Linked DNA regions of Pontibacter liquoris. The protein of the gene in region 1 interacts with the protein of each later gene in a pairwise test. Links are inferred from orthologs where the notes say so. Each region holds a gene or a part of one and is shown in the gene's direction. Other genes may lie near its edges. The genes, in order: LWL52_RS10570 and rfaD.

Region 1 (14,792 bases):
GCCGCTGTCTACGGCCGCCTGGTAGTAATAAGCAGCAGAATCTTTGTTGGCAGCAAAAAATTTCTCAGCATTCTGGATCTGTTGCAGCGTATCGACCTGCACATCTTTATACTTGAGCTGGCGGTACTGGTGCATGCGGCCAATAAAGTATAAGGCATCACTATCGCCTTTGCTGGCGCCCTCCTTAAACTTAGCGTATGCTTCCGGAAATTTCAGCGAAGTATAATAGGCCAGGCCTTGCTGGACGGCAGGGCTGCGCCAGATCAGCTTCTCAGCCTGCACCGGGGCTGTTGTAACGGCTTTGGTGGCCGCTTTACGGGTGCCTGTTGCCGCTTTTTTAGCAGGCTGGGTGGTTTTTGCTTTAGCGGGAGCAGCCTTTGGTTTGGTCTGGGCAATCGCTAGCGGGCTCATCAATGCAAAGCACAACAGCAACATAAGCGTTTGCAGGGCGAAACGGTTATGCTTTTTCAAAAGAGTGTCGGAAATATGTTTCATGTGCCTCAAAATTACAGCTATCATGGCTCTAAATCAAAAATAGCACCAGAAAGCCTTTTTTTCTGTTTTTAAGCCCCGTGCTAAACGCTTTGTGGCTGCCTGTTGTTCATCTGTTAAGGTATGGGCGCCTGTTGCTGCCGGCAAAAGTGGCCTTGCCATTCTGAAAACGAAATTGTATTTGTAACTTGCATAGATTTTAAGATGCACGCGGAAGAGAAGAAATGGATTACTTAAATTTATTGAACGAATCGCAGCGCGGCGCGGTGCTGCACACCGAGGGCCCGGCCATGATCATAGCGGGTGCCGGCTCGGGCAAAACCCGGGTGCTCACCTACCGGATCGCCCACCTCATCAGCCTGGGGGTGGATCCGTTCAACATTCTGGCCCTGACCTTTACCAACAAAGCGGCCAAGGAAATGCGCCACCGGATCGAGAAGGTGATCGGCAACGAGGCCAAAAGTATCTGGATGGGCACGTTCCACTCAGTCTTTTCGCGCATCCTGCGCGCTGAGGCAGAGAAGATCGGCTACCCCAAAAGCTTTACCATTTACGATACCGACGACTCCAAGACGCTCATTCGCAATATTGTGAAGGAGATGATCCTGGACGATAAGCTGTATAAGCCGAACGTGGTGCTGGGCCGTATTTCCTCAGCCAAAAACAAGCTGATCTCGGTGCGGCAGTACCTCAACGATGCCGTGATACAGGCGGACGACGAAGCGGCCATGCGGCCCAAGATCGGCAAGATTTACGAAATGTACCAGAACCGCTGCTTCCGGGCTGGCGCTATGGACTTTGATGACCTGCTGTTCAACACCAACGTGTTGTTTAAAGACCACCCGGATGCGCTGAACAAGTATCAGAACATCTTTAAGTTTGTGATGGTGGACGAGTACCAGGACACCAACTACTCTCAGTACTTGATCACGCGCAAACTGGCTGCCCAGAACCGTAATATCGTGGTGGTAGGCGATGATGCCCAATCGATCTATGCCTTCCGGGGCGCCGATATTCAGAACATCCTCAACTTTGAGCGCGACTACCCCGAGCTGCAGGTCTTTAAGCTGGAACAAAATTACCGTTCCACTAAAAACATTGTGCACGCGGCCAACTCGGTGATCAAGAACAACCAGGCGCAATTGCGCAAAGATGTTTATACCGACAACGAACAGGGTCCGCTGATTGAAGTAATAAAGGCCAACTCGGATAACGAAGAAGGCAAACTGGTGGCCACCACTATATTCGAGGAGAAGATGAACAACCACTTCTCCTATGACGATTTTGCCATCCTGTACCGCACCAATGCGCAATCCAGGGCCATGGAAGAAGCCCTGCGCCGCATGAACATCAAGTATAAGATCATCGGTGGCCTGTCGTTTTACCAGCGCAAGGAGATCAAGGACCTGATCGCTTACCTGCGCCTGACGGTGAACCCGAATGATGAACAGGCCCTGCGCCGGGTGATCAATTACCCCAAGCGCGGCATTGGTGAAACCACCGAGCAGAAGCTTTTTGTGCTGGCCAACGAAACCAACCACAGCGTGTGGGAAGTGGTGCAGAATGCCAGCCAGTTTATGGGCAACCGCGTGGGCAACGCCATCGAGAACTTCGCCATCATGCTCAAGAGCTTTGCCGTAATGACCGAGCAGAACGATGCCTTTGAGGTAGCCAAGCACATCGCCAAGCACTCAGGCATAGTAGACGATCTGTACCAGGATAAAACCGTAGAAGGCCTGGCCCGTTATGAGAACATACAGGAGCTGCTGAATGGTATAAAAGAGTATGTGGACGATCCGGAGAAGGAAGACAAAAGCCTTTCCTCGTTCCTGCAGGACATTGCCCTGATAACGGATGCCGATACAAAGGCTGATGATGGCGGCGAATTTGTGACCCTGATGACGATCCACTCGGCCAAAGGCCTGGAGTTTAAGAACGTGTTTATCGTGGGGATGGAAGAAAACCTGTTCCCGAGCCAGATGATGCTTAACTCACGGGCCGACCTGGAGGAAGAACGCCGCCTGTTTTATGTGGCGATCACGCGGGCCGAGAAAAAGTTATACCTGACGTACGCCACCAGCCGTTACCAGTGGGGCAACCTGCGTTCCTGTGAGAAGAGCCGCTTCCTGGATGAGATCGATCCAAAGTACCTCAACTTTAAGTATGGCGAGGCAGTAGCCACAGGCAGCGTACTCGATAGGGTATTGCAGCGCAAGAGCAGCATCGGTAGCCTCGTAACGCCGCCGCCCCGCAAGCAGGCAGCAACCAACTATACGGCCCCCGCTGATTTTAAGGCCAGCGACACCTCCGCCCTGGCAGCAGGCATGAAGGTAGAGCATCCCAAATTCGGTTTCGGCGTAGTAACCAAAATGGATACCCAGGGCAACAGCACCAAAGCCATCATCAACTTTGACGAAGTAGGCGAAAAAACCCTGCTGCTGAGCTTTGCCAAACTGCGCATACATGAGTGATTTAATTATAAATTATGAATTAAAAATTAGAAATTGGAAGTCTAAGATAGAAGTATAGCGAATTACTTCTGTGTGTTGCCTCATCCGAAATCCTTAATTCTTATTCATACATGCACGTTGTGCGTATCTATCATTTCTAATTCCTAATTTTGAATTTCTTAAAAAGACATAATGGAAGCTAGTACCACCTTTAAACAAGACCTGTTATTGCGCGAGTACGGCCGGAATGTGCAGGACCTGGTAAATTATATCAGCAAAGTGGAAGACCGCGCAGAGCGCACTCGTCTGTCGCAATTGCTCATCAACCTGATGGCCAAGCTAAACCCGCAGCTGCGCGAAACCCAGGACTACCAGCAAAAGCTCTGGAACCACTTGTTCGTGATGTCGGGCTCTACGCTGGATGTGGATGCGCCCTACCCGCTGAATGCGATGGAATACCTCAACGACAAGCCGCAGCGCATGGAGTATTCGCTGGTAACGCCTCGCTTTAAGCACTACGGCACCAATGTGGAACTGCTGATACAGAAAGCTATTGAGCTGGAGGACGAGAAAGAACGCGAAAGCGCCACCATCTCCATCGGCAAGCTGATGAAGACCCTGTACCGCTCCTACAACAAAGACAGCATTACGGACGACGTGATCCTGGACGACATCCGCTCTATTTCCAAAGGCAAGCTTAACCTGGATCTGAAAACGGTTGAAAGCAACAACCTGTTCGAATCCAATATGAAGCCGCAGCAGCCTGATAACAACCCACGCAGCATGCAGCAACAAAACCGCGGCGACAACAGACCCCGCAAAAACAACCCGAAATCTTCTTCTAACAACAGAAATAAGTAGTACTAAATGGCTTCTTTCGAAGTAATTGGCGGCAACAGGCTGCACGGCGATATTATTCCGCAGGGTGCAAAAAATGAGGCCCTGCAGATCCTTTGCGCAGTGTTGCTCACCTCCGAACCTATTACCATCTCCAATATCCCCGATATCCGGGATGTGAATAAACTAATTGAATTGCTCCACGACCTGGGCGTATCAGTAGAGCGCAATGCCCCTGACACCTATACCTTTAAAGCGGACAAGGTGAACCTGGACTACCTGGAAACAGCGCAGTTTGTGGAACAGGGCCGCGCTATCCGTGGCTCTGTGATGATCGTGGGCCCGATGCTGGCGCGTTTTGGTGTAGCTAAAATGCCAAAGCCCGGTGGCGACAAGATTGGCCGCCGCCGCCTTGACACCCACTTTATTGCCTTTGAAAAGCTGGGGGCGCACTTCAGCTACGACTCGCAGGACAGTTTCTTTAACGTAACCGCCAGGGATGGCCTGAAAGGCGCCTACATGCTGCTGGACGAAGCTTCCGTAACCGGCACGGCAAACATCCTGATGGCCGCTGTACGGGCCGAGGGCACCACCACTATTTACAATGCCGCCTGTGAGCCTTACGTGCAGCAGCTTTGCCGCATGCTCAACCGCATGGGTGCCAAAATCAGCGGCATCGGCTCTAACCTGCTCATGATCGAGGGGGTAGAGAAATTGGGTGGTACAGAGCACCGCATGCTGCCCGACATGATAGAGATCGGCTCTTTTATCGGGCTTGCTGCCATGACGGGCTCTGAGATCACCATCAAAGATTGCCAGATACCGGAGCTTGGCTTGATCCCGGACACGTTCCAGCGCCTGGGCGTGAAGATGGAGTTCCGTGGCGATGACATCTATATTCCGCAACAGGACCATTACGAGGTCGATACCTACATCGACGGCAGCATCCTGAACGTATCGGATCATACCTGGCCGGGCCTTACGCCCGACCTGCTGAGCGTGGCGCTGGTAACCGCTACACAAGCCAAAGGCACTGTGCTGATCCACCAGAAAATGTTCGAAAGCCGCCTGTTCTTCGTTGACAAGCTTATCGACATGGGTGCTCAGATCATCCTTTGTGACCCGCACCGCGCCACTGTGATCGGACAGAACAAGCATATTCCGCTGCGGGGCATCCGCATGACCTCGCCCGATATTCGTGCCGGGGTGGCCCTGCTGATTGCAGCGCTTTCTGCCGAAGGTACCAGTATCATCGATAACGTGGAGCAAATTGACCGCGGCTACCAGAACATCGATGGCCGCCTGAACGCGATCGGCGCGCAGATCAGAAGGATCTAACTCGTTTTGCTACAAGTATAAACAGGAAGAGCATCCAGAAATGGGTGCTCTTTTTTTGTGATGATTTGTCTCGTTTATACTTTATATATTAGCTAAATTATATTCGCAGATATACTTCTTACTAAGGCAAGCCTGAGTTAGAGTATGACGGGCTTCTTATGCTCCGTACATAGGGCATACCAGCGTATGTGGTCGTTAATACATTAGTTAGCGGGCAAATCAAAAAATGAAAAACTTATTATTGATAGTAGTTATGTGTTTCTGTTCCATTGTTGTATTAGGACAGCAAAGGAAAGATTGTGACGACATCAAGCTGATAAAGGAGAACTGCCCTTGTGACACAACTCTATTGAAGAACCTGAGCAAACTTTATTACCATGCAAATTGTGAATCTGTTTGGCTTACTTTAGAAAATATAGTTGGAAGTAAGAAAATCCTTTACTCCTTGGAAGCGGATTTATCTGCCTACACCTATAGATTAGGTTACCAAATGCCAAAGGAGTACGATAAATATTTGCTTTTTAGAAGTGGCTGCCCAGCAAACGGATCTTGTAATTTCATATTAGTGGATAAAGAATCAGGGGTAATATTAAAAGAATTGGGAGAGCTTATCTACAACCATGAAACGGGCATCACAGAGGATTTCCTTGTTTATTTCACAGATGAAAATCTATGCTCCCCGACTATGGATTACATAGACTCAGATAAGAAGTATAGAATACCAGTTAGTAGCAAGTCATTCAAAGCAGTAATTCCTCAATACGAAATTGCATACCATGTAAAGGACGATATTCTGACTCTTGCTTATGGTGAAGGTAAGAAGGAGAAGAAAATCATTATAGATTTGAAAAAATACATCCGTTAACAACACCTAAACGACGGGCTAGCCCGTCGTTTAGCTCATACCTTCGCATTCATCCTAAAAAAGGAACAAACCATAAACAATTAAAAAGAACCAAATGAGAAAAGTTATTTCATTTATGCACATCTCGCTTGACGGTTTTGTAGCAGGACCAAACGGTGAAATGAACTGGATTAAAGTTGATGAAGAGATTTTTGATCATATCGGGAAGCGGATAAGCGAAACCGACGCAGCCTTATATGGACGGGTAACCTATGAGATGATGGAAAGTTACTGGCCTACAGCAGGCGATGAGCCGGATGCAAGCAAGCACGACGTTGATCACGCAAAGTGGTATAACAAAGCGCATAAAATTGTTTTATCCAGATCAATGAAAGACGCTGATTTGCCTAATACAACAATTATCAGCGACAATCTTACAGACAGCATAAATGAGATAAAACAGCAGGCAGGTAGTGAGATCCTGCTTTTTGGTAGCCCGACAGCAACACATGCCCTTATTCAACAGAACTTAATAGACGGCTACTGGCTTTTTGTTAATCCGGTTATTCTTGGGGAAGGCATTCCATTGTTTACAGGCATCAAAGACAAAACAAAACTAAAACTTATAACCACCCGTCAATTTACCAGCGGAGTAACTGAGCTGAATTACACTGTGGATACACAATAACAACCAACTGTTAGCAGCCGCTTGGCAACAGGCGGGCTGACATACTTTCCAGACCAATGTATGCGAGGTTGAATATTTCGGCCTGGTACTAATTTTAGTGCTAAGAATCTCAGCCTGCGCCAAAACATTAGCGTTAGTTTTAACTAAAACGAAACAACAAACAGAAAGAACTTAAACCTTAGGGCTATGAAAAAGATTACCTTAGTTGCTTTAGCGCTATTCTGGATGCTTAGTTTGACGCTTCTGATCATTGCCTTAACGGACTTGTTTCCCGACAACATCCTCAAAAACTATAGGGTATTAATAGGGACTGGGTTTTTAGCAGTAACTGGATTTATCAGAATTGCTTATCAGAAGCTAATAAAAACAGAGTAGCCGCAAAACTTTCGGCCTGGTTGGCGGTAAAGCACCTTATTAGCAGTCACTAGTCATTGTTCTATCCTTCTACACGCACGAACTTACTATCCGAAATGTCCGATACCTATAACCTACATCGCTTCTTAGACGCACAGGAAAATGCTTACCAGGCTGCGCTGACCGAGATAAAAAACGGGCGAAAAACCAGCCATTGGATGTGGTTTATTTTTCCGCAGGTGGCTGGCCTTGGCTTTAGCGAAACGTCTAAGTTCTACGCCATTAAAAGCCGGGCTGAAGCTGTTGCCTACTTAAACCACCCGGTTTTAGGAAAACGATTGTTCGAAATTACGGAGGCTTTATTAACCTTAAAAGGCAAGTCAGCCAGCCAGATCTTCGGTAGCCCGGACGATATGAAACTGAAATCCAGCATGACGCTTTTTAACGCGGTAAGCACAGGCAATCCTGTATTTCAGAAGGTGCTGGACAAATACTTTAACGGGGAGCCCGATCAGAAGACCTTGCAATTACTTGCGCAGGAAAACTAACGCTCGAATTTATACTTGCACGCTCCCGCTTCCGGAATCCACTTTCTGCTTGAAGGAATGTGCATCAAAATCATTTGAGCCGAAGTATAGAAAAGCCTAACTTTGGGTTTTAACAGCTAGAGATATGAGCAAAGCAAATTGGGTAACCGTGAAGGAATACCAGGATATAACTTACAAAAAAGCCGACGGCGTAGCCCGCATCGCTTTTAACCGCCCGGATGTGCGCAATGCCTTCCGTCCTAAAACCGTGTTCGAACTGTTCGATGCCTTTTTGGATGCGCGCGAAGATACAAGTATAGGCGTGGTGTTATTATCGGCGGAAGGTCCTTCCAGCAAAGATGGTGTTTATAGTTTCTGCAGCGGCGGCGACCAGAATGCGCGCGGCTTCCAGGGTTACGTGGATGAAGAAGGCATTCCGCGCCTGAACATACTGGAAGTGCAGCGCCTGATCCGTTTTATGCCCAAAGTAGTGATTGCCGTAGTACCGGGTTGGGCAGTGGGCGGCGGCCACAGCCTGCACGTAGTATGCGACCTGACACTGGCCAGCAAAGAGCACGCAATCTTTAAGCAAACGGATGCCGATGTGACCAGCTTCGACGGTGGGTATGGCTCGGCTTACCTGGCAAAAATGGTCGGCCAGAAACGTGCCCGTGAGATCTTCTTTTTGGGCCGCAACTACTCGGCGCAGAATGCCTACGACATGGGCATGGTGAACGCTGTGATTCCGCATGCTGAGTTGGAAGACACCGCTTACGACTGGGCCCAGGAGATCCTGGCGAAATCGCCCACTTCGATCAAAATGCTTAAGTTCGCCTTCAACGCTACGGACGATGGTATGGTAGGCCAGCAGGTTTTTGCCGGCGAAGCCACCCGCCTGGCCTACATGACCGAAGAAGCCAAAGAAGGTCGCAACGCTTTCCTGGAAAAGCGCAAACCAAACTTCAAGAACATCCCCTGGATCTCGTAATCTGAAGTATAAAATAAAAACAGAGAAGCCTGCTACAGTGATGTAGCAGGCTTCTCTGTTTTTGATTACGATAGGATCACTTTATACTTCCTTTACCTGCTCTTCTCCCCTTTTACTGCCTCTATAGAGTTCATACTTAAGCAGGCGGCAGTCGATGGAACCATTGAAAAGCGGAATGCGGCGCGAGGTGCGCAGGCCGATACTTTTGGCGGCCTCCAGGTTTCCCGTAAACACGAATGCATCGTAGCCTTGGTAGTTATTTTTCAGCGCATCGCCTATATTCTTGTAAAGCAGGTTAATATCATCCGATAAGATCCGCTCGTTATAAGGCGGGTTCATTACCACGACACCTGGCGTGGCCGGAGCCTGGGTTTTAAAGAAGTCGGCCTGTTCCACCCTGATCACATGCTCCAACCCGGCATTGCGGATGTTGACCATGGCGGCTTCTACATAGTCCGGGTCAATATCGAAACCCAGGATAGTTGCCTGTGGTTCACGCTTCACTTTGGCTTCGGCTGTATTCCAGATCATCTCAAACAGGCTGTCATCGTAGTCTTTCCATTTCTCAAAGCCAAACGGATCGCGGCGGAACAGGCCCGGGGCAATGTTCTGCGCCATCATGGCCGCTTCGATCAGGAAGGTGCCCGAGCCACACATCGGGTCGATCAGCGTTGCTTTTTTATCCCAGCCGGTCAGCGCGATAATGCCGGCAGCCAGCACCTCGTTCAGGGGCGCCACGTTTGTCTGAAGGCGGTAGCCGCGGCGGTGCAGCGAGTCGCCGGACGAATCCAGCGAGAGGGTTACCAGGTTTTCGTGCATGTGCAGGTTTAGGCGCACGTCCGGGCGGATGCGGTCTACGGAAGGGCGCTCGCCGGTGGCTTTGCGGAACTGGTCCACAATGGCGTCTTTGGTGAGCTGCGCCAGGAAAAGCGAGTGCTCAAACGTGGAGTGGCTCACCGAAGCATCAATTGCAAAGGTCTGATCCAGGTCCAGGTACTCGGCCCAGTTGGTTTTCTGCACCTGCTCATACAGCTCTTTTTCGTTACGCGCTTTAAACGTGAGGAAGGGTTTGAGCACCCTAATGGCAGTGCGGCACCACAGGTTCGCCTCGTAAAGCTGGCGCAGCGTGCCGGAGCAGGTTACGGCGCGGTGCCCCACCTTGATATAGTCCATATCCAGGGCCTGCAGCTCTGCGGCCAGCACCTCTTCGAGGCCTGCCAAGGTAGTGACCGTAATATTGAAATTGCCGTTCGGGTTCTGTTTCGCCATGTTCTTATACCTTAATAGGGTGCAAAGATAGGGGGAAAAAGTTAGAGAGTTAATAAGTTAGAAAGTTAGAGAGGGATGAGTTAGAAAGTTAAAGGCTTAGTGCGCTTGTCGCTGAAGTATGAACTCAATTATACAATCCGGATAAAAACTTAACAGCTATACTTACCTTTCTACTCATACTTCTCTATACCTCATCACTCTCTACCTTTTTAACTTTCTAACCCTCTAACTTTCTAATTCAATAGCCCTATCTTTGCAGCAAATTACCCGCTATGAAAATACAGTCAGACGTTTCGCTTCAGCCCTATAATACCTTTGGCATTGCAGTAAAAGCCAGGCTCTTTGCCCGCTTTGATAGTGTGCAGGAGTTGCAGGAACTGCTCCAGATGCCCGAACTGGCCAGAGAAGAAAAGCTGGTGCTTGGTGGCGGAAGCAACCTGCTCTTCACAAAAGACTTTGCCGGCGTGGTGCTACAAAACGGCATTAAAGGCATTGAAAAGGTGAGCGAAACAGACTCTTATACCTTGGTGAAAGCCGGCGGCGGCGAAGTATGGCACGAGTTTGTACTTTATACCTTGCAGCATGATTTAGGCGGGGCCGAGAACCTCTCGTTGATCCCGGGCACGGTTGGTGCTGCGCCGCTACAGAATATCGGGGCATATGGCGTGGAGCTGAAAGATATCTTTTACGAGCTGGAGGCTGTCCATATCGAAACGGGCCAGGTACAGACATTCGATCATGCGGCCTGCGGGTTTGGCTACCGCGAAAGTGTGTTCAAAGGCGAGTTAAAAGGCCAGTTCATTGTAACAGCGGTTACCTTTAAGCTGCAGAAAAAACACACGCTAAACACCTCATACGGTGCCATCCAAAGTACCTTGGAAGAGATGCAGGTGCAGCAGCCTACCATACAGGATGTGAGCAGGGCGGTGTGCCACATCCGCCAGAGCAAACTGCCCGATCCGAAGACAATTGGCAATGCCGGCAGCTTCTTTAAAAATCCGGAAATACCGCTGAGCCAGTATGAAAGCCTGAAGGCCCAATTCCCGGATATTCCTTCTTACCCGGTTACCCCCACCACCGTGAAAGTACCTGCCGGCTGGCTCATTGAGCAGTGCGGCTGGAAAGGAAAGGTGATCGACAACTATGGCGTGCATAAAAACCAGGCCCTGGTGCTGGTCAATTACGGCGGCGCTTCCGGCCAGGCGGTACGCCAGCTGGCTTATACCATCATCGATTCGGTAGCGGAAAAATTTGGCATCCGACTGCACCCGGAAGTTAACATTTTGTAGCCGGTTGGGCCGCATTTCAAAATAAGCTGGCCTGGGCCCAACTTTAAGCGCCGCCGCTGCGATATAAGGTGGGTTAACCCACAAATTTGATCTATATGAACGTGAAACATTTACGTTGCCTGCTGCTGACTTTTTTTGCAATTGCATTGCTCACCTCCTGCGACAACGAGAAAGACAAAGAACCCTCTAAAACTGCTTTCCTGGTGTCGCATGCCTGGGTTGGCGATCAGGTCCTGATCAACAACATCAACGCTGCCCTGATTCCGGGGGTTGGCAGCAACTTTGAAAGCTTTAAATCGCTCCAGCTCGAGTTCAGGGAAAATAATACTTATACTTCTACCTTCTCGCTGAACGGTTCGCCGCAGACGCAGGAAGGCAACTGGGCCCTGAATGCTGCCGGCGATACGCTTACCCTCGACATGATGGGCAAGCTCAGCGTGCTGACGCTCACCGAAGAGAACCTGAACCTGGGCACCACCATCAGCCAGGACAATGTACAATTAATTGCCCGGCTGCTTGGCGTCGATCCAAACCTGATCAGCCTGTTTACAGGGGGCAATGCCGTAAAAACAGAGTTGCGCTTTATAAAGCCATAGGTTAAGGAGTATAGGTAAGGTTTATCAGAAGCCGGGTTTTGAAGTGCCGGTTTTTTGAATATATTTACGGCCCTTACCCATACTTCCCTTTATTTATGACTAAACACCTGTTAAACTACCTATTTGCCGCTGTGCTGCTTGTAACGCTTTTTGGTTGCAGCAAAGACGACGACAAAGACACGGCTCCTACCCCGGCTGCTTTGTTAACCGCTCAAACCTGGCATGGCGCTAAGCTCTACATCAATGGCACAGCTGCTACGGACAATGCTCAGATAAAAGACATCCTGTTCGATATTAAGACAGTTGCCTTAACATTTAAGGATGACCGGGAATATACCGCCACCTATAGCCAGATACACGAAGGCGGGGTGGTTGAAGATTTCAGGGATGAAGGTACTTGGGATCTGATCGAGAATAATACCAAGATCCGGTTCAATTTCTTACCAAGCGATTCAGAGATCAAGAAACTAACAGCCGATGAACTCCACATCAGCTCGGTGCTGGAAAATCCTGATGGCGATATTACCTTTGAACTCCGTTTTGTAAAGTAATTCTTTACACTTTCTGTAAAACAATAAAGGCTCCCTTCGCGGAGCCTTTATTGTTTTATACCTACCCTATAGCTGCCGACTTGCCTGAAACCGGAAAACACCTTGCTCCTGCTTTTATACTTGTTTGCCTGCCCTTTGCTTCAATTGGCCATAAAAGCTCCGGCCTGTCAGCCAGGCTACGGCGCAAATAAGTATATATTTCTATTTATCCCTTTAAATGCACCACTCACCTAAAATTAAAACTTATGAAAAAACATCCGTTACTCGCATTCCTGTTTGTGGTCCTATCTGTGCTGTCACTTGCCAGCTGCGGCAACGACGATGACGACGACAAAGATCCCTCTAAGCGTGCGCTGCTAACCGGCGGCGAATGGAAGGGCCAGATGGTCTTGTTTGATGGCGTAGATTACAGCGACTCATTAGAAGCTGTCGGTCTTGACGTCTCCAATTTCAGGCTACTCTTTAAAGATGATGGCACGGGCACCTCAAACTTTCTGGGTCAGACTAGCAATGGCAGCTGGGAGTTTGGAAGCAACGAACAAAGTATCATCTTTGGAAAAGGGACGGCAGACGAGTCGCAGGCCACCATCAAAAAGTTAACTGCCACCGAGCTATACCTCGAATTTGCGGCTGATGAGCTGGGAGCAAATGATCCGAATGATCCCGTACAGGTAGAGAAAGTGGAGATGCGCTTCGGCAGATAAAAAAACAGCAAAGGCTCCTTTCTAGGAGCCTTTGCTGTTTATACTTATGCTGCTTACACGAGCAGGCTCAGCAGGTCCTGCTTGCCGTTCAGGTATTCAAAGTCGAACCCTTCTTCGCTCATCCGGGTTTTGATGGCCTCCACATCGTGCGGCGCCTTTACTTCGATCCCTAAAAAGACAGGGCCTGTTTCCTTGTTGTTCTTTTTGATGTACTGGAAGTGGATGATATCATCCTCCGGGTGCAGTACCTGGTTCACAAAGGTCCGCAAGGCACCGGGCTGCTGGTTAAAGGTCACCATAAAGTAGTGCTTAAGCCCCTGGTGGCGCATGGCCCGCTCTTTGATGTCCTCCATTCGGGTAATGTCGTTGTTGCTGCCGCTGATGACACAGACCACGTTTTTACCCTTTATCTGATCGGCATATGCAGTGAGCGCCGAGATGCTCAGCGTACCGGCAGGCTCCAGCACCACACCTTCCTCGTTATACATCTTCAGGATGTCTTCGCATACTTGCCCTTCGGGTACCAGCACAATATCATCCAGCAGTTCCCGGCAGATTTCATACGTGAGCTCGCCAGGGCATTTTACGGCAGCGCCATCCACAAAGCTGTCGATGGTCTCCAGCGTCTGGCGCTGCTGCGCCCGGATGGAATTGTACATGGAAGGAGCGCCGGAGGGCTGCACTCCCACGAGCCTGGTCAGCGGACTAAGCTGCCGGAACACGCTCGATAGGCCGGAAGCTAATCCTCCCCCACCGATAGGCATGAACAGGTAGTCGATCCCGAAAGAGGCCTCTCTGAGGATTTCCATCCCTACAGTAGCCTGCCCGGTTATCACAGCCAGGTCGTCAAAAGGAGCGATAAAGGTACTGCCCCGGCTATCGCAAAAGGTCTTGGCGGCCGCAAAGGAATCATCGTAGGCAGCGCCCGTCAGTATGATCTCTACTTTATCTTTCCCAAACAGCCGTACTTTATTCACCTTTTGAGCCGGCGTAGCGGCGGGCATAAAGATATACCCTTTAATGCCCAGCAGCTGGCAGGCATAAGCCACCCCCTGCGCATGGTTGCCTGCGCTGGCGCAAACAATTTCCTGCTCGCGCTGCGCCGGTGGCAGGGAAGCCATCTTGTTATAAGCCCCCCGTATCTTGTAGGAGCGCACCACCTGCAGGTCTTCCCGCTTCAGGTAAACTTCCGCGCCATACTTCTGTGACAGCCAAAGGTTTTGCAAAAGGGGCGTTTTGGCGATCACCCCTTTGAGCCTTTGCGCAGCCTGCTCCACCTGCTGCAGCGAAACAAGGAATTGCGTACCGGTCAGTGTTTTACCCACGTTGCTTTATTTACTCAGCGTGCGCAGCTCTCGTACCTTGGCGCCCGTTTGCCATAATTCTGATTCGCGCAGTTCCTGTAGTTCTGCTTCCAGCTCCTTGCGGTAACCTGGCGTAGAGCCTCGCTGGATGGTGCGCTGTGCTTCGGCCCCCGATGCCACGCTGTCGTAAAGATCATTTAACACAGGCAAAGTGGCTTCTCTGAATTTACCTTTCCAATCAAGGGCACCCCGCTGGGCAGTTACCGAGCAGTTAGAGAACATCCAGTCCATGCCATTTTCGCCTACCAGCGGCACCAGGCTCTGGGTGAGTTCTTCTACTGTTTCGTTGAACGCTTCGGATGGCGAGTGTCCCCGCTGCCGTAGCACCTGGTACTGTGCCTCTATGATGCCGGCCAAGGCACCCATTAGCACGCCACGCTCCCCGGTCAGGTCACTGTATACTTCTTTCCGGAAGTCGGTCTCGAAGAGGTAGCCGGAACCAATGCCGATGCCCATGGCCACCGCTTTCTCATACGCCTTGCCTGTGGCATCCTGGAACAC
Region 2 (14,868 bases), on another replicon or contig:
ACAGCCTGTTGTGGAAACAGCTGCCTTGTAAATACCTGATGATAAGGAATTTGTACAAGAATATAAAAATCCTTATTTTGAAATTCTTAGCCTGCTTTCAGGGCTTTTATCCACTTTGCACAAAAAAAATTGTATTTATAAAACTATTCAATTTTGTACCTTTGTTTAATGCGATGGCTTTAGTAGCCAAACCAATCCGTTTCAAATAGAATATATGGCTGAAATTACCTGCTCATTTTGCGGCAAAAACAAGAAAGACGTCTCCGTGATGATCTCCGGCATCAACGCGCACATCTGTGACCGTTGTATCGGGCAGGCGCAGCAGATTCTGAACGAAGAAAATAAAATTCGCGCCAACAGCCGCACTCCTAAGTTTAATTTAATGAAACCCAAGGAGATGAAGCAGTACCTGGACCAGTTTGTGGTAGGCCAGGATGAGGCAAAGAAAGTGATGTCGGTGGCCGTTTACAACCACTACAAGCGCCTGATGCAGCGCACAAACGAGGATGATGTAGTGATCGAGAAATCCAACATCATTATGGTAGGCGAAACAGGTACCGGTAAAACCTACCTGGCCCGCATGATGGCCGGCATTCTGCAGGTACCTTTCTGCATTGCCGATGCCACGGTGTTAACGGAGGCAGGTTATGTGGGCGAAGACGTGGAAAGTATACTGACCCGTTTGCTGCAGGCAGCCGATTACAACGTAGAATCCGCCGAGCGCGGTATTGTATACATTGATGAAATTGACAAAATAGCGCGCAAGAGCGACAACCCTTCTATTACCCGCGATGTGAGCGGCGAAGGCGTGCAGCAGGCCCTGCTCAAACTGCTGGAAGGCACCGTGGTAAATGTGCCTCCGCAAGGTGGCCGCAAGCACCCCGAGCAAAAAATGATCACCGTCAACACCGAGAACATCCTCTTTATCTGTGGCGGCGCGTTTGTGGGCATTGACCGTGTGATCAAGAATCGCCTGAATACCCGCCCGATCGGCTTCTCGAAGTCTAAAATGGACGAGGCAGAGGAGAAAGAGAACTTCCTGAGCTACATTACGGCCCAGGACCTGAAAAACTTCGGCCTCATACCAGAACTGATCGGCCGCCTGCCGGTGCTCACGCACCTGGAGCCGCTCGACAAAGAAACCCTGCGCCAGATTTTGCTCGTGCCGAAGAACTCGATCGTGAAGCAGTATAAGCGCCTCTTCGAAATGGAGAACATCAACCTGAGCTTTGCCGACGATGCCCTGGATTATATTGTGGAGAAAGCTGCTGAGTATAAGTTAGGTGCTCGCGGCCTGCGCTCGATCTGCGAAGGTATTATGACAGATGCCATGTTTGAGCTGCCCTCTGAAGAAGGCACCCATGAACTGGTGATCACCGGCGACTATGCCCGCGAGAAATTTGACAAGTCTACCCTGAAGCAACTGCGTGTAGCGTAAAGTATAAAGTAAGACAAGTATAAACAGAAAGCCCCGGCTACTTAATAGCCGGGGCTTTCTGTTTATACTTGTCTTGTCTTGTAGGGACAGGTCGCAACCTGTCCGCGATGGCAGGCCTATGAACCACCAGTTTGAACAGCTATAAGACACCTTCCATACTACAAGTTTGAGCGCAGTGGTAATTGGTGGGTAAGTATGGTAGCCAGTTTTCAACTGGCGAAAGTATAGCTGCAGGCAACGTCCGTTACAAAGGGGCTTCAAGTATAACCACACGTTACGCTGGCGCTAAACTTGCGGTATAATGGTTCGCTGGAAATCAAAATCCTGCGAATCACAGCATCCTGCAAATCCGGATTCAGACAAAAGGACAGATCGCGACCTGTCCTTACGAAGATTGCAGGTACCTGACCATCAACTCGGCCGCTCTTTCGGCGGTGCGGTACTCCCCTATCTTCTGGCGCACCAGCGCATAGCCTTGTTGCTGCTTCTGCATAAAGTGCTTGTCGAACAAGATCTCCTTCAGCTCATGGATGATCTGCTTCGGCGTAAAATCATCCTGGATCAGTTCGGCTACCACCTGCTTATTAGCAATCAGGTTCACCAGCGAAATGTAGGGTACCTTGATCACACGTTTGGCAATGGCATACGAAATAGCACTGGTCTTGTAGCACACCACCTGCGGCACCCCGAACAAAGCTGTCTCGAGCGTAGCCGTACCCGAGGTTACCAGCGCGGCCCTGGCATTCGCCAGCAGGTCGTAGGTCTGGTCGTAAATAATCTTGATGTTTGGGTCTTTGTTATACTGCTCGTAATATTCGCGGGAGAAATTGGAAACGCCCGCTACCACAAACTGAAAATCGCGGAACGAAGGCAGTACGCGCAGCATCACATGCAGCATGGCTTCTATTTCCTGCTTGCGGCTTCCCGGAAGTATAGCGATAATCGGTTTATTGTTGAACAGCTTGTTGCGGGTTCTGAAGTCGGCGCTGGCCACGTGGTCTGAAACGGAGTCATTCACGGGGTTACCCACATAATCTACTTTATAGTCGTAGCGGGCGTAAAATTCTTCCTCAAAGGGCATGATCACAAACATGCGGTCCACATGCTTTTTGATCTTATGGGCGCGCCCCTGGTTCCAGGCCCAGATCTTGGGCGAAATGTAATAGAATACTTTCAGGCCGCGGGCTTTGGCAAACTTGGCAATACGCATGTTAAAACCGGCATAATCTACCAGGATCACCACATCGGGCTGCCAGCGCACGATATCTGCTTTACACTCTTTCAGAAAACCCAGGATCTTGCGCAGGTTATTCACCACTTCGGCAAAGCCCATAAAGGCCATTTCCTGGTAATGGTGCACCAGCTCCATGCCGGCGTCCTGCATCATATCGCCGCCCCACCCACGTATTTCCGCTGCCGGGTCCTGTACCCGAAGCTGCTTTATCAGGTTGGAAGCATGCAGGTCGCCCGATCGCTCCCCGGCTATAATATAGTATTTCATGAAGGTAGTATACTTTGAGCTGCCTGTGCGGGCAAAAAGGTATTCCGGTAAAGAGGCATACTATTCGCCGAAGTACTCTACATAATTCCGGGGCGTTTCGTACAGCTTCAGGCTGTGCAGGGTAGCGTTGTTGCCGGATATTTCGGTAATGCGCGGCGCCAGGATCTGCCAGAATTCCACGATCAGGTTCTCGGTGCTGGCCAGTTTGTCTTCCATAAAGGAAACATCCAGGTTCAGGTTCTTATGGTCTACCTTGTCAATTATATGGGTGCGGATAAGGGTGCTCAGCTTTTTGAGATCGATCACAAACCCTGTCTCCGGATCCGGCTTGCCTTTCACCGTCACAATAAGATCATAGTTGTGCCCGTGCCAGTTGGTGTTGGCACATGGCCCGAAAACCTCCTTATTCTTTGCCAGCGACCAGTTCGGGTTGTGCAGCTTGTGTGCTGCGTTAAAGTGCTCTAACCTGCTTACGTAAATCATCTAACCTCTAAAATTGTAATTCTTTCTGAACAGCAAATATACAAAGAAAGGAACACCAAAGAACGAAGTAATGATTCCAATTGGCAGCCCGGCCGGCGGATAAATAACGCGGGAAAGCAGATCGCAGAGCAGCATGAACAAGCCGCCCGCAAACGCGCAGAACAGCAGGTTCCAGCGGCCGGTAGTGCCCAGCAGCGCCCGCGTGACGTGCGGCACAATGAGCCCCACAAACCCTACCGGCCCCGAAGTAGCCACGGCAAACCCTGTGACCACCGACACCACGCCCATGATGACCCAGCGCGTACGCGCCACTTGAATGCCGAGTGCCTGCGCCCGTTCCGAGCCCAGTAGCAGGATGTTGAGCTGCTTTTGGTAAAACACAAAGAACACCAGCGCCAGCAACAGAGCTACGGCCGGGTAGACAACCAGCGGCCAGCTGGCGCGCTCAAAACTACCCATCGACCAAAAAATGACCGCTTTCAACTTTCCTTCCGAATCTGAAAGGAAGGTGAGCATGCCAAGTATAGCGGTGCAGAGCGAACTAATGGCAATGCCGGCCAGCAGCAGCTGGCTGGGGATGAGCTGCCGCTTGCGGTAACCAAGTATAACCACCACCAGCGTAACCAGGAAAGCACCGGCAAAAGCAAACACCGAGGGCATATAAAAGCCGGCAATCGTTACGGGCACAAACCCAAAGAACACGATCACCGCCCCCAGCGAAGCCCCCGAAGCCGTGCCCAGCAGGTACGGATCGGCCAGCCCGTTGTTTACCATGGCCTGCATCAGGTAACCGCAAAAGGCCAGCGAGGCACCTACAACCAGCGCAAGTATAAGCCGTGGCAGGCGCAAATGAAGGATGGCAAAGTGGGTGGTGTTACCGGGGTTGTAATGGAAGAACGTATCGAAGATGGTCCTGGCATCGGTGGCGAAAGAACCCACCTGCAGACCCAGCAACATCACCACCAGAATCAGCAGCAGGGCAAGTATAAAGTATAAGCTCCGCCGCCTCATGGGTATAAAAAATGCTCCAATTCCAGGATCGATTCTACCACGCGCGGGCTGGGGCGCTCCATCAGGTTGCCTGTGGGTTTATACATCCGCTTATGCTGGTAGGCCTTGATGCGGCGCAGCTCCGGGTACAGGCTGAAGAACTTCTCTTCAAAGATTTCCGGCGTATCGCCCAGCAGCACATCGGGGTTCAGCTTCAGGATATACTCCCGCGTCAGGGCCGGGTAAGGCTGGTCAAAGGTTTCCTGCACCGCATTCTCGGCCCCTAGAATATGCAACTTATCGGTCAGCAGGGTATTGCGGCCATACACATAGATCGGGTCGCGCCAGGTAATGGTCAGCACCCGTTGCGGTGTTTTTTCCTGCCGGTGGCGCTTTTTGATAACAGCAACCTGCTGCCGCAGCGAGTCGGTCAGGTGGCGCGCCTGCTGCTCGCGGCCCATGATGCGGCCAATGTCCTCCAGGCCCGAGAAAATATCATCCACCGTGTTATACTTCTGGTAATACACCGGCACGCCAAGCTCCTGCAGCCGGGCAGCCACCTCCAGGGGCGTAATGCCTTCGATGGTAAAAATGAGGTCGGGCCTGAGCCGAAGCACCTGCTCGTAATCAACGGGATAGTTGTTTACCAGCGGTTTGTGCAGCACGGCGGCCGGATAATCGTCCTGGGGCGTGCGGCCTACAATGGTAGCGGTATCGGCTACGGCATAGAGCATCTCGGTCATAGACGCAGCCAGCGCCAGCACCCGCCGCGGCGGCTTAGCCAGCTGCAGCTCCCGGCCCAAATCGTCGTGCAGCACCAGTGCCTGCTGCCGGGTGGTTTTATCGCCGCTGCACGCCCCGGCCAGCAGCAGCAGTGCGAGCAGCAGGGCCGGCAGGCTAACGTATAAACGCGTTTTCTTTTTCAAAGTATCCCTTTGGCAGCGGGACCTGTGGCAGAACCGCTTCATTTATTTTCGTAAATTTAAGGCAATTTACGTTACAGGCTATAAAACTTAAAGTATGATTGTAGTAACCGGTGCCGCAGGGTTTATTGCCAGCTGCCTTGTCAGCAAGCTAAACGAGGCCAATTTTAATGATATCGTGGTGGTGGATAATTTCTCTGTCGCCAAAAAAGAAAACAACCTGGCAGGTAAAAAGATAAAGGAGTTTGTAGACCGCGACACGTTCTTTGAGTGGCTGGACGAAAACTACGAAGGCGTAGAGTTTATTTTCCACCTGGGGGCCCGCACCGACACTACCGAGATGAACAAGGATGTGTTTGACCTGCTGAACCTGAACTACTCCAAGAAAGTATGGAATGCCTGCTGCGAGTACCAGATCCCGCTGGTATACGCCTCGTCGGCCGCCACGTATGGCTCCGGCACGCTGGGCTATGATGATGACGAAACGCTGGTGCCGCTGCTGAAGCCCCTTAACCCTTATGGCGAGTCGAAAAATGACTTTGATATCTGGGCGCTGGAACAAACAGCCAAGCCTTTTTTCTGGGCCGGCCTGAAGTTCTTTAACGTGTATGGTCCCAACGAATACCATAAAGGGCGCATGGCCTCGGTTATTTTTCATGCCTTTAATCAGATCAACGAGAAAGGCCGCCTCACGCTGTTCCGCTCCCACAACCCCGACTTTGCCGATGGCGAGCAGATGCGCGATTTTATTTATGTAAAGGACGTGGTGGAAGTATGCCTTTTCCTGATGCGCCACCGCCGCGACTCGGGCATCTACAACCTGGGCTCCGGGCAGGCCCGCACGTTTCTGGCGCTTGCCTTTAATACCTTCGAAGCCATGGGCGTAACCCCGGATATTGATTTTATCGATACGCCGGAAAGCATCCGCGACACCTACCAGTATTTTACCGAAGCTAACATGGCCAAGCTGCGCGCCATTGGCTACGATAAACCGTTTTATACTTTGGAGGAGGGCGTAAAAGATTACGTGCAGCACTACCTGCTGCCGGGCAAGCTACAGTAAGACACACATGTAAAAAGGCCGGTAACGCTACACCTCTAAATGTGTGACGCTACCGGCCTTATTATTTCCTCTTAAGCGTATGTAGCTACATTAATTTTGCACTGTAAAAAGGACAGACACTTTGTTTTTTATACATCAAAAGCAGCGGCGCTTTGCAGCAACGTACACTCTTAATGTATTAAACCTTGGCTTTCAATGGCTTTCAAAACAATCTCACACCGGATCAGGCGCCAGATTTTATACCTGGCTGAACGCTCCGGACAAAAATAATTGCACTATTTTTTAACTTTCTACAACCTTCCCTTATCTGGTGCCGTAAAAAAGAACGGCTAAAAGTTGAGAAGTTTTCTAATAAACTTTTCTCAGGCAAAGGCTCCTGCACTCCAGGAGCCTTTGTTGTTTTATAGCCTTTCTGCATTGCAGCCACGATTGAGGCATAGTTTCTACAGCATGGGGACAATAACCACAGCCCTGCCACTTATTCCCCAAAGCTTGCCAGACAGGCTTTTTGTTTAGCTACATGACTCACAACAGGTTAGCCCATTCCCTTTTTTCTGGCACAGTTCTGTTATAAGAAGGAGCATAACCAATTTACTACAACGATGAAAAAAGTAACTTTCTTAGCAGCAGCAATCGCCCTATTGGGCCTGACTTCCCTGGACGCCAGCGCACAAACTACTGCTCCACAAAATGCCGCGCAGCAAGCGCAGACACAAACAGAGCAGGCAGGACAGCAGGGCCAGGAAGTAAAGAAGGAGAAAGTGACCCAGGACCAGTTGCCGGCGGCCGTGCAAACAGCCCTCAAAAACGACACCTACAAGGACTGGACCGTTAGTGAGATCAACAAAGTAGCACCGGCAGCAGGCAAGACCAAAGCAGTATACGAAATTACCCTAACCAATGCCGAAGGACAGAAAGGCATTGTGAAAATGACCGAAGACGGCGGCGACGCGTCTAAAGAGTAACACCCTCACCAAACAAACTCAACTTTTAGCCAAGGTAAAATTGCCTCCGTCATGCGGGGGCTTTTTTATTGCCCGGCTACAACGGATGAAGTTAAAAAAGCACCGAAACCTGCGTACGCCCCATGTGCACCGCTCCGATGCCGTTTGCTTTGCGGCCGTCGTAATTAAAAGAGAGGTTCAGCCCGTTGCTCAGGCGTTGCTGCAGGTTCCAGGACCAGGTCAGGTTGTTGCCTGGGCGCAGGGCATTCAGTATCTCATAACCCACATAGGAGTTCAGGTTTCCCTCAAAAGCGATGTTGATGTAGCGGATGTTGCCCGACATCGTGCGTTTGCTGACCTGACTTAGCTTCATCTCCAGCCCCAGCTCATGAAACCGCCCTGCCTGCCTTTCATCGGATGCGGCCTGCAGGTTCTGCCGGATAGCGTACTGGTAGGTGCCGGTAAAACGCAGCTTTGTATTCGGCTGATAGGCCAGTTCCGGGGTGAGCTGCCGGGTTTCTATTTCAAAGTTTTTCGAGTCGAGGAAGTTAGAGCGGTTTTCCCGCACGTTCCGCTCTGCCGTCATTTGGGTACTCAGCACTTCGTTCAGGTTGAGGCGGCCTGTTAACGTATGGCTGCCCACATGCCGCGTTTCGGTGCCGTTGGCCAGCAACGATTTCTGCTGGTTTTGCTGCATCGAATACTCCAGCCCATAGTTGGGGTTGCTGCGGTTAAAGTATAAGGTGTTGCGCAAGGATTTAACCAGTGAGAGCAGGAACTGGTCTTCAAAATCTTCGCTGAAAGGATTGAAGCGGTTGGCCAGGTCATCGTCGGTTGTTTTTTTGTCGATGCTGACGAAGGTGAGCACCGAGAACTTGGCAGCCAGTCTTTTTATACCTCGCCCACTGTTCCAGCTGCGGGGCGCGCTGGTGTTCAGGCGATACATGAAATGGTTGGAATAAGCGTTCACATACTCATCGGTAGGAAGAAAGATCTTGATATAGCGCCGCTGGTCCAAGGTTTGGGCCTCCAGGTAATCGTTCAGATTATTGGGATCGCCTCCTTCGCGCAGGTAATGGGTGCCCTGGCCAGGCAGTGTTTCCCGGAAGATGAAGATCTTCTTCAGTTCCCGCCCGGTGCCCACGGCATAACTGAGCTCCGACCGGAAAGCGCCATCCAGAAAAGCAGTGGTCCAGTCTACCCGCGACTGGATGGTTTCCTCGGCTTTGCCGTTTGCCAGTTGCAGTTTGCGGTAAGTGGCCTGCAGGGCCAGCCGGTTGCCGGGGTTGAACTCGGTTTCCATCAGGGCATTGTACGTCTGGCCCACTTCCGGCAGCCCGATCCGGCCATCGGGGGTAGGCTGCCAGTCGGTGCGGTAACTGTAATCCGCCCGGAAGCGGGTGCGGGCGGTGTCGCTGCTTTCTACAAACAGCAGGTGCTCTTCAAAATACTGTGCCGAGCCCGTCACGGAATCAGAGTCAAGCGCGGTGAGCTGGTTTTTATCGAAGCGGTACGTATAGCCGGGCGTCAGTTTGCCCAGCGCATACCTGGCCCCTACCTCGCCGCGGTACCACACCGAGCGTTGCGCGGCCTGCGTGCTGTGGAGCATAAAAAAGTGGTTCTGTAACGCCAATCGCCCAAACTGTTGCAGCACATCCAGGTAATGCTGCACGCCATCTACCTGCGCCGTCCGGTTGCGCCGGCTGATGCGGTAGTTAAAAAGATTCGCCGCATCTTTGGCAGCTCCCACCGAGAAATTGAGGATATGATCCTCAGCCCTGGTAGCCACCGTTGGCAGGCTCCAGTCCCGGTCAAATTCAATGGGGCGGTACCGGTCAATAGGTGCGAAATTCTCATCCGTATACTCGTAGTTGAGCGTGCTGTTGAGGCGGTAGGTTTTCAGAAAGGTGATTTGCTTATCCTGTACTGTATAGCCCACCCGCACCGCCTTGCCGTTATCATCCTGCGCATCCAGGTTGGAAAACCGGTTCAGATCATTTTGCGAAGTAGCGCCTTCCAGGAAAACGGCTACGCCTTTCTGCAATTCGTAGCTGGCGCCCGCATTTACCAGTTGCTTCTTTTTAGGCGTGGGCAGCACCCGCACCGGCGCATAGTTGCCTTGAGGCACGCCATTTACCGGCGCCACCCACTGGTACATGCGTCCGTTCACTGCATTAGTTGATGCCACATAATCGCCTTGCCCCTGCCCCACTTCCGAAAAGCGCACGTTGTAAAAAGCAACATCCGGGTTAGTCGAGTATACATAAATGGCGGCAAGGCTCTGCCCCATATTGTACGTAGTGTCCTGCCGCGCGTACAGCACCTGGCCGGCATCGAAGGGCACGCGCTCAGCACCAGGGGTTACCGCCAGCTGCAGGCTGTCGCCTATACTTGCCAGCAGGCGTTTTTCCGGATCATTCAGATCCAGGTTCAGCAGGTTGTTGGGGTTATCGGATTCGTTGTAGTAGTTGGCAAACACGTTCAGTTTGCCCAGTTGCTGGTAGTGGCTCAGGTGGTAAATGCCTCGGCTATAGTTCTGGTCCGAGTATTCAAAATCCACTTTGATGCGGCTGTTGCGGGTAATCAGATGGCGGGTGGTAAAGGTGATCTCGGCCTGGTTATAGTCGATCACATAGTCGTAGTCGTAACCGCGCTGCAGTAGCACGCCATCCAGGAAAACGCGCTCCGAATTGGCCAGTACAATAATAAAACGCTCGTTGTTGGGGCCTGTCAGCCGGTAAGGTCCCAATACGCCCTCCTGCATCTGCAGGGTTTGGGAGGCAAATTTGCCCTTCGAAACCGAAGCCGCTACCGTGGTAACGCCTTGCCGCGCCGGCGATTTGCCGTTGGTAAATGAAAAAGCGCCGCCCTGCACATTTTTATAGAACTGCAGGAAGTACGAAGGCCGGCTGCGCAGCACCACATCGCCGGCCGTGAGTTGCCAGCGCCGGTGCTGGAGCGTGATGTATACTTTGTCGAACTCCTGCAACTGCTGCGTATTGCCTTCGGGCTGAAACGGGATGTTCTGATCCGTAATGGCCGCCGTGATACTAATGTCATCGGTCAGTTTGCCATCCAGCTGCAGGTTGAGGGCCGAATTCACGAACACGTTCTGGGTGTTGCCAAAGGAAATGCCCCGGCTGATGCTTCCTGTTTTGTTCAGGCCCGGCGTCCGGAAGATCTCTTCTTTGGTAGCCAGGTCTTCCTGGTAAAAGTTCTGCTGAAATGAGCTCATCTCCAGTTTGGCGACATCCCGCTTAAACGCCGGCCGGGTAAGGTTTAGCGGCAGCACCCGATAGCAGACCAGCACCGAATCGGGCAAGGGCCGCCGGGTACCCAAGGTATCGGTCACCACCAAGTCGGGTGCCGGAAAGCGGGTGAGCCGGAATTCATTGCTCGTATAATTATAGTCGAAGGCAAAGGCTTCTTTTTGGGGATGCGTGAAGGTAACCGTTTCGGGTAGCAACGTCAGTGAATCCAGCACCTGTGGTTCCGAGGTGACGGGCAGCCACCGGCAGCGCTGGTTATTAACAGGCTGCTGCGCCAGCAGCGGTATACTTTGCCAGAGCAGCAGCAGGAGCAGGTAAAAACTGCGCCTGCTCATCCCCGGGCCAGTGGTAAAGAAATGTAGAAGGTCGTCCCTTTGCCGCTTTCGGTCTCAAACCAGATGCGGCCACCAGCGTTCTCAATTCCTTTTTTAGCAACCGCCAGCCCGATACCGGAACCGGTATACTTGGTGCTGAAATTCGGGATGAAGACCTTGTCCCGGATGTCGTCCGGAATACCGCTGCCATTATCCTGGATGGAGATAAGCACCGAGTGATCGGCTCCGGACTGCAAGGCCACTTTCAGGTGCGGCTTGCGGCTGGCCGGCACCGCCTGGATGGCGTTCAGCAGCAGGTTATTAAAGGTCCGTACCAGCAGGCTTTCATCGGCCATCACCATCACAGCCTCTACAGGAATGGCCGTAGTGAGCACGGCTGTGGCAGGGTCGTTGTGCAGGTCCACGGCTTTTTGCAGCGCAGCCGCCACATCCATCCGCTCCGTTTTAGGCTCCGGCATGGACGTAAAGCTGGAGAAAGAGGTAGCAATATCGCTCAGGATATTGATCTGGGTGATAAGCGTGTGGGAAATTTTACTGATCAGTTCTTCAGTGTTCGGTTTCTTTTCGGCAATGGCTTTTTGCAGGTACTGCAGCGAGAGCTTCATCGGCGTGAGCGGGTTCTTGATCTCGTGAGCTACCTGGCGGGCCATCTCGCGCCAGGCCGCCTCCTTTTCCTGCATTGCCAGGTCCACTTTGTTTTGCTCCAGGGTAAGCAGCATACGGTTATACTCGTTTACCAGCATCCCGATCTCATCCGCCCCTTTATAAGCCAGCATCTCGTTTTTGCCCGTCAGCGAGGTGCGTTTCAGTTTATCGGCCAGCATACGCAGCGGCACCGTCAACGCGCGCGAGGCAAAGAAAGTGAGCACCATAAACACGATAAACATCACCGAGAAAATATTCATGGTAGTGGTAACGAGCTCGATAAGTTTAAGGTCCAATTGTTTTTCAGAGTCGAAGAACGGAATGCCGATAAAGCCCTGCAGCTCGCCCGGGTTCCTGTTGGAATGCAGCGGCAGGTAGACCGCGTTAAACGAGAGGTTCCCCGCCTGCTCTTCGAGCAACACCCGTAGGGCCTGCCGTTCTGAAATAGCCGCAAAGGCTTCGGGGTTTACAAGCTTGGACAACAGGCCCGCTTCAAATATCAGCGGCTGGCTGGTTACCAGCAGTCTGCCGTTCCGGTCGTAGAGGTTCACGTCGGCCTCAGCAATAGAGGCGACCTCCTCCACTTTTTGTATCAATCCTTTTCGCTGTACCAGCAAGTGACTGTCCAGCAGCCTACCCAGGTTTTCCTGGATGGCCTCGCCCCGCTGCTCATACGCATTCATCAGATCTTTTTTGTAGGAGGCGGTTACCAGACTGGCGGTGGTTATACTTACCAGCAAGAGCGGTAGCAAAATGCCGAAATTAAGAAAGATCTGGATCTTGGTGCTGAAGTTGGGACTGAACTCCCGGTAGCGGTGCCGCTGCGTGAGCAGGTATATAAAGCCACTCACGATAAGGCCCGCGATGAACATCAGAAACAGGAACGAAAAGTTAGACAGCACTTCGCGGCCGCCATACTTCTCGGTGGTAATAACGAGCGTTTGCCCGTTGTCACCTTTGATGCCCAGGTGGTGATAATTGCCCTGATTAGCCCCCTGCTGGTACAGCTCCGGCCGGCGCAGCAGGCGCTTGTTAAAGTTGGTGGCGTAGTCATACTCTCCTTCGCTGTAGCGCAGTTGCCGGTTACCGTAAATGGCATAGCTCAGCATATCCATCCGGAACGGCTCGTTACTCTTGCGATCTACCAAAAGCTCGGGCACCACACTGTTAGGCAGCAATTTTTTAAGGGTGAGCTGCAGCACAATGGTGCCTTTCTGCCAATTGCCCACTGGCACTTCGATCAGTTTAAAGTAGGTGCGGGCATTGTAGCGGGTGGGGTCCTTTACCAGAAACAGGTTGTGGCGTTCGGTGCGGGTTTGCGGCGTGTCATACTTGCGGCGCAACTCCTGCAGGGTGGAAGCCGTGGTATCGCGGCTTTCTAGGGTGCGGCCCCGGTAATCGAACAGCAGCACGCTTGTTTCATACTTGTCGAAATAATTGCGCAGGTACTGCTTGGTGATCTTGCGCTTGATAAAGTCTGCATCCACATAGGGACCCATCATCTTTGCCTGTATCAGGGCATCGCCGGCAATGCTGTCGGCTACATGCTCCAGCAGGTACTCGCCCAGCACATCGTTATCCTTCAGCAGTTTGTAGGCAAAGTCCTGCTTATACATCTTCAGCTCGCCCTGGTAGTGGTTATAAAGCGCATAAGCCCCCATCAAGGCACTGATGATGACCACCAGAAAGAAAAACAGGTAGGTGCGGTAAGGGGAGTTGATCGTTTGCCGGTAATGGGTGGCCAGCACGATCAGAAACCAGAACAGCGTGCCCAGCAGCATCAGGACCAGCATCTGCGGCGCCATCACTACCGCCAGCAAGGCCATCACCACGCCAGTAAGAGCTAGCAGCTGATAGGCCCACAGCTTTGTTTCCCGCTGCAGCAGCAGCGACACCATCGTGGCCAGAATGTAGGTGAACATACTGAGCGAGATGGTATGCAGCAGCATCACCCCATAGATGATGAGTTTATAGCGGGTAAATTCCAGCGACTGGCTCACGTCCAGCACCAGCGGCGAGTTATGGTACACACCGTAATAGAACCGGTACAGCAGCACAAGCAACAGGTAAAACGCTACAAAGCACCCTAGCTGCAGCAGCCGGCTTTTGGTTTGCGGAAGCAGCTTAAGGTATAACCAGGCTTTGTTTTTCTGAAATAAATAAATGCCGCTCCCGGCTATGGTGGTCAGCAGCAGCATGTTTAGCGCCAGATCCCCGATAGAGGGCGACCAGAAGGAGGCGGCATACAACCGTGGGTCGAAGAGCTCGGTTTCGGCAATGGAAAAAGGCAGGTTAAGCAGCAGCAGCGCAATCCGAAAAATGAAAAGCAGAAAGAGCAACAACGCAATGCCCGTGTTATACTGCCCGCGCTGCAAAAAACGGCGGCTTAGCACGATACTGAAAAGGATGAAAAAGAAGGAGCCCAGTGCCAGCAAGGCTAGCTGCAGGTTTTCGGAACCGGATTGGTTTCTACCAGCTTTAAAATCCACGGCAAAAAGGAACGTATGCTGGCGCGTGCGCACCTGCGGCAGCTTTGCCTGCGGGTCTAGGTCTAGGCGCAGGTCTGTTTTCCGGAATATCGCCTCATCCAGCTTCGGGGTTAGAAAGCTGTTTCGGATACTGTAATCAACCTGCAGCGGGATAAAGGTAAAGATGGTGTAGTACTGCGACTGGCGAGGCACGACGATGAAGGTGCCATACTCGTTGCTGACCACGGAAGGTTGGTTGGGTACGCTTCCAAAGTATAACTCCGGTATGATGGTGTGGTTGGACCAGAATATCAGCCGGCTGCCTTTGTAGATGAAGGTTGGATAATGCGTTTGCCGCAGCAGGGAGGAGAAAGAAACGGTATTCTGTTTCAGTTGCCGGCCAATGGCATCGGCTTCATTGGTCGCATCGTCAATGCAATGCTGCACGCGCCCGGCAATGTTTTTTACTTCGGCGGCATTTTCGGCAGCATACTGATTGAAAAGTACGTTGAAATGGAGCGCTGCTGTGGCCATAAAACACAGCAACGAGACAAACAAAAGCGCAAAGGGCGTTAACTTCCGGTTCAAAGCAGAGACGTTTATCTACGAATTTAAGCAAAAACGTAAGATAATCCGCTACTTATTCTGCACCTGCCATGCGTTTCTCATAGCCCGGATCGTAGGTGATGCCGCCAAAGAAATGCAACAGCAGGATTCGTGCATAACGAAAGAGAATGGGCGTAAGGATGAGCACCGTCGACGCCACTACCGTCAGGTATACCCACATGTCCGGATCGTTGGCCAGGTAG

Evidence for each region.
Region 2: the proteins of LWL52_RS10570 (region 1) and rfaD interact in binary tests that used the Escherichia coli proteins (3 or more experiments, as listed by UniProt). The link is inferred for Pontibacter liquoris from one-to-one orthologs.

What each region holds. Positions count from the first base shown.
Region 1 is NZ_JALEBG010000001.1:2,542,639-2,557,430, forward strand. What follows is about bases 6,691-9,596. They hold LWL52_RS10570 (1,4-dihydroxy-2-naphthoyl-CoA synthase), read left to right. Parts: upstream 6,691-7,675; coding sequence 7,676-8,518; downstream 8,519-9,596. Other genes in these bases: LWL52_RS10560 (hypothetical protein), read left to right, coding at 6,836-7,024; LWL52_RS10565 (DUF1810 domain-containing protein), read left to right, coding at 7,120-7,551; LWL52_RS10575 (THUMP domain-containing class I SAM-dependent RNA methyltransferase), read right to left, coding at 8,600-9,596. In the rest of the region: LWL52_RS10530 (ankyrin repeat domain-containing protein), read right to left, coding at 1-471; LWL52_RS10535 (ATP-dependent helicase), read left to right, coding at 717-2,963; LWL52_RS10540 (DUF4290 domain-containing protein), read left to right, coding at 3,135-3,803; murA (UDP-N-acetylglucosamine 1-carboxyvinyltransferase), read left to right, coding at 3,810-5,117; LWL52_RS10550 (hypothetical protein), read left to right, coding at 5,344-5,982; LWL52_RS10555 (dihydrofolate reductase family protein), read left to right, coding at 6,077-6,649; more of LWL52_RS10575, read right to left, coding at 9,597-9,787; murB (UDP-N-acetylmuramate dehydrogenase), read left to right, coding at 10,060-11,076; LWL52_RS10585 (hypothetical protein), read left to right, coding at 11,172-11,672; LWL52_RS10590 (lipocalin-like domain-containing protein), read left to right, coding at 11,768-12,223; LWL52_RS10595 (DUF4923 family protein), read left to right, coding at 12,469-12,927; threonine ammonia-lyase IlvA, read right to left, coding at 12,981-14,252; ilvC (ketol-acid reductoisomerase), read right to left, coding at 14,259-14,792. UniProt on the Escherichia coli protein: Converts o-succinylbenzoyl-CoA (OSB-CoA) to 1,4-dihydroxy-2-naphthoyl-CoA (DHNA-CoA).
Region 2 is NZ_JALEBG010000003.1:7,599-22,466, forward strand. Bases 4,434-7,415 are described here. They hold rfaD (ADP-glyceromanno-heptose 6-epimerase), read left to right. Parts: upstream 4,434-5,432; coding sequence 5,433-6,398; downstream 6,399-7,415. Other genes in these bases: LWL52_RS17150 (ABC transporter substrate-binding protein), read right to left, coding at 4,434-5,338; LWL52_RS17160 (PepSY-like domain-containing protein), read left to right, coding at 7,001-7,363. Also shown: ATP-dependent Clp protease ATP-binding subunit ClpX, read left to right, coding at 215-1,438; lpxB (lipid-A-disaccharide synthase), read right to left, coding at 1,824-2,939; LWL52_RS17140 (6-pyruvoyl trahydropterin synthase family protein), read right to left, coding at 3,000-3,422; LWL52_RS17145 (FecCD family ABC transporter permease), read right to left, coding at 3,423-4,433; more of LWL52_RS17150, read right to left, coding at 4,430-4,433; LWL52_RS17165 (DUF8818 domain-containing protein), read right to left, coding at 7,455-10,946; LWL52_RS17170 (sensor histidine kinase), read right to left, coding at 10,943-14,647; LWL52_RS17175 (DUF983 domain-containing protein), read right to left, coding at 14,700-14,868. UniProt on the Escherichia coli protein: Catalyzes the interconversion between ADP-D-glycero-beta-D-manno-heptose and ADP-L-glycero-beta-D-manno-heptose via an epimerization at carbon 6 of the heptose.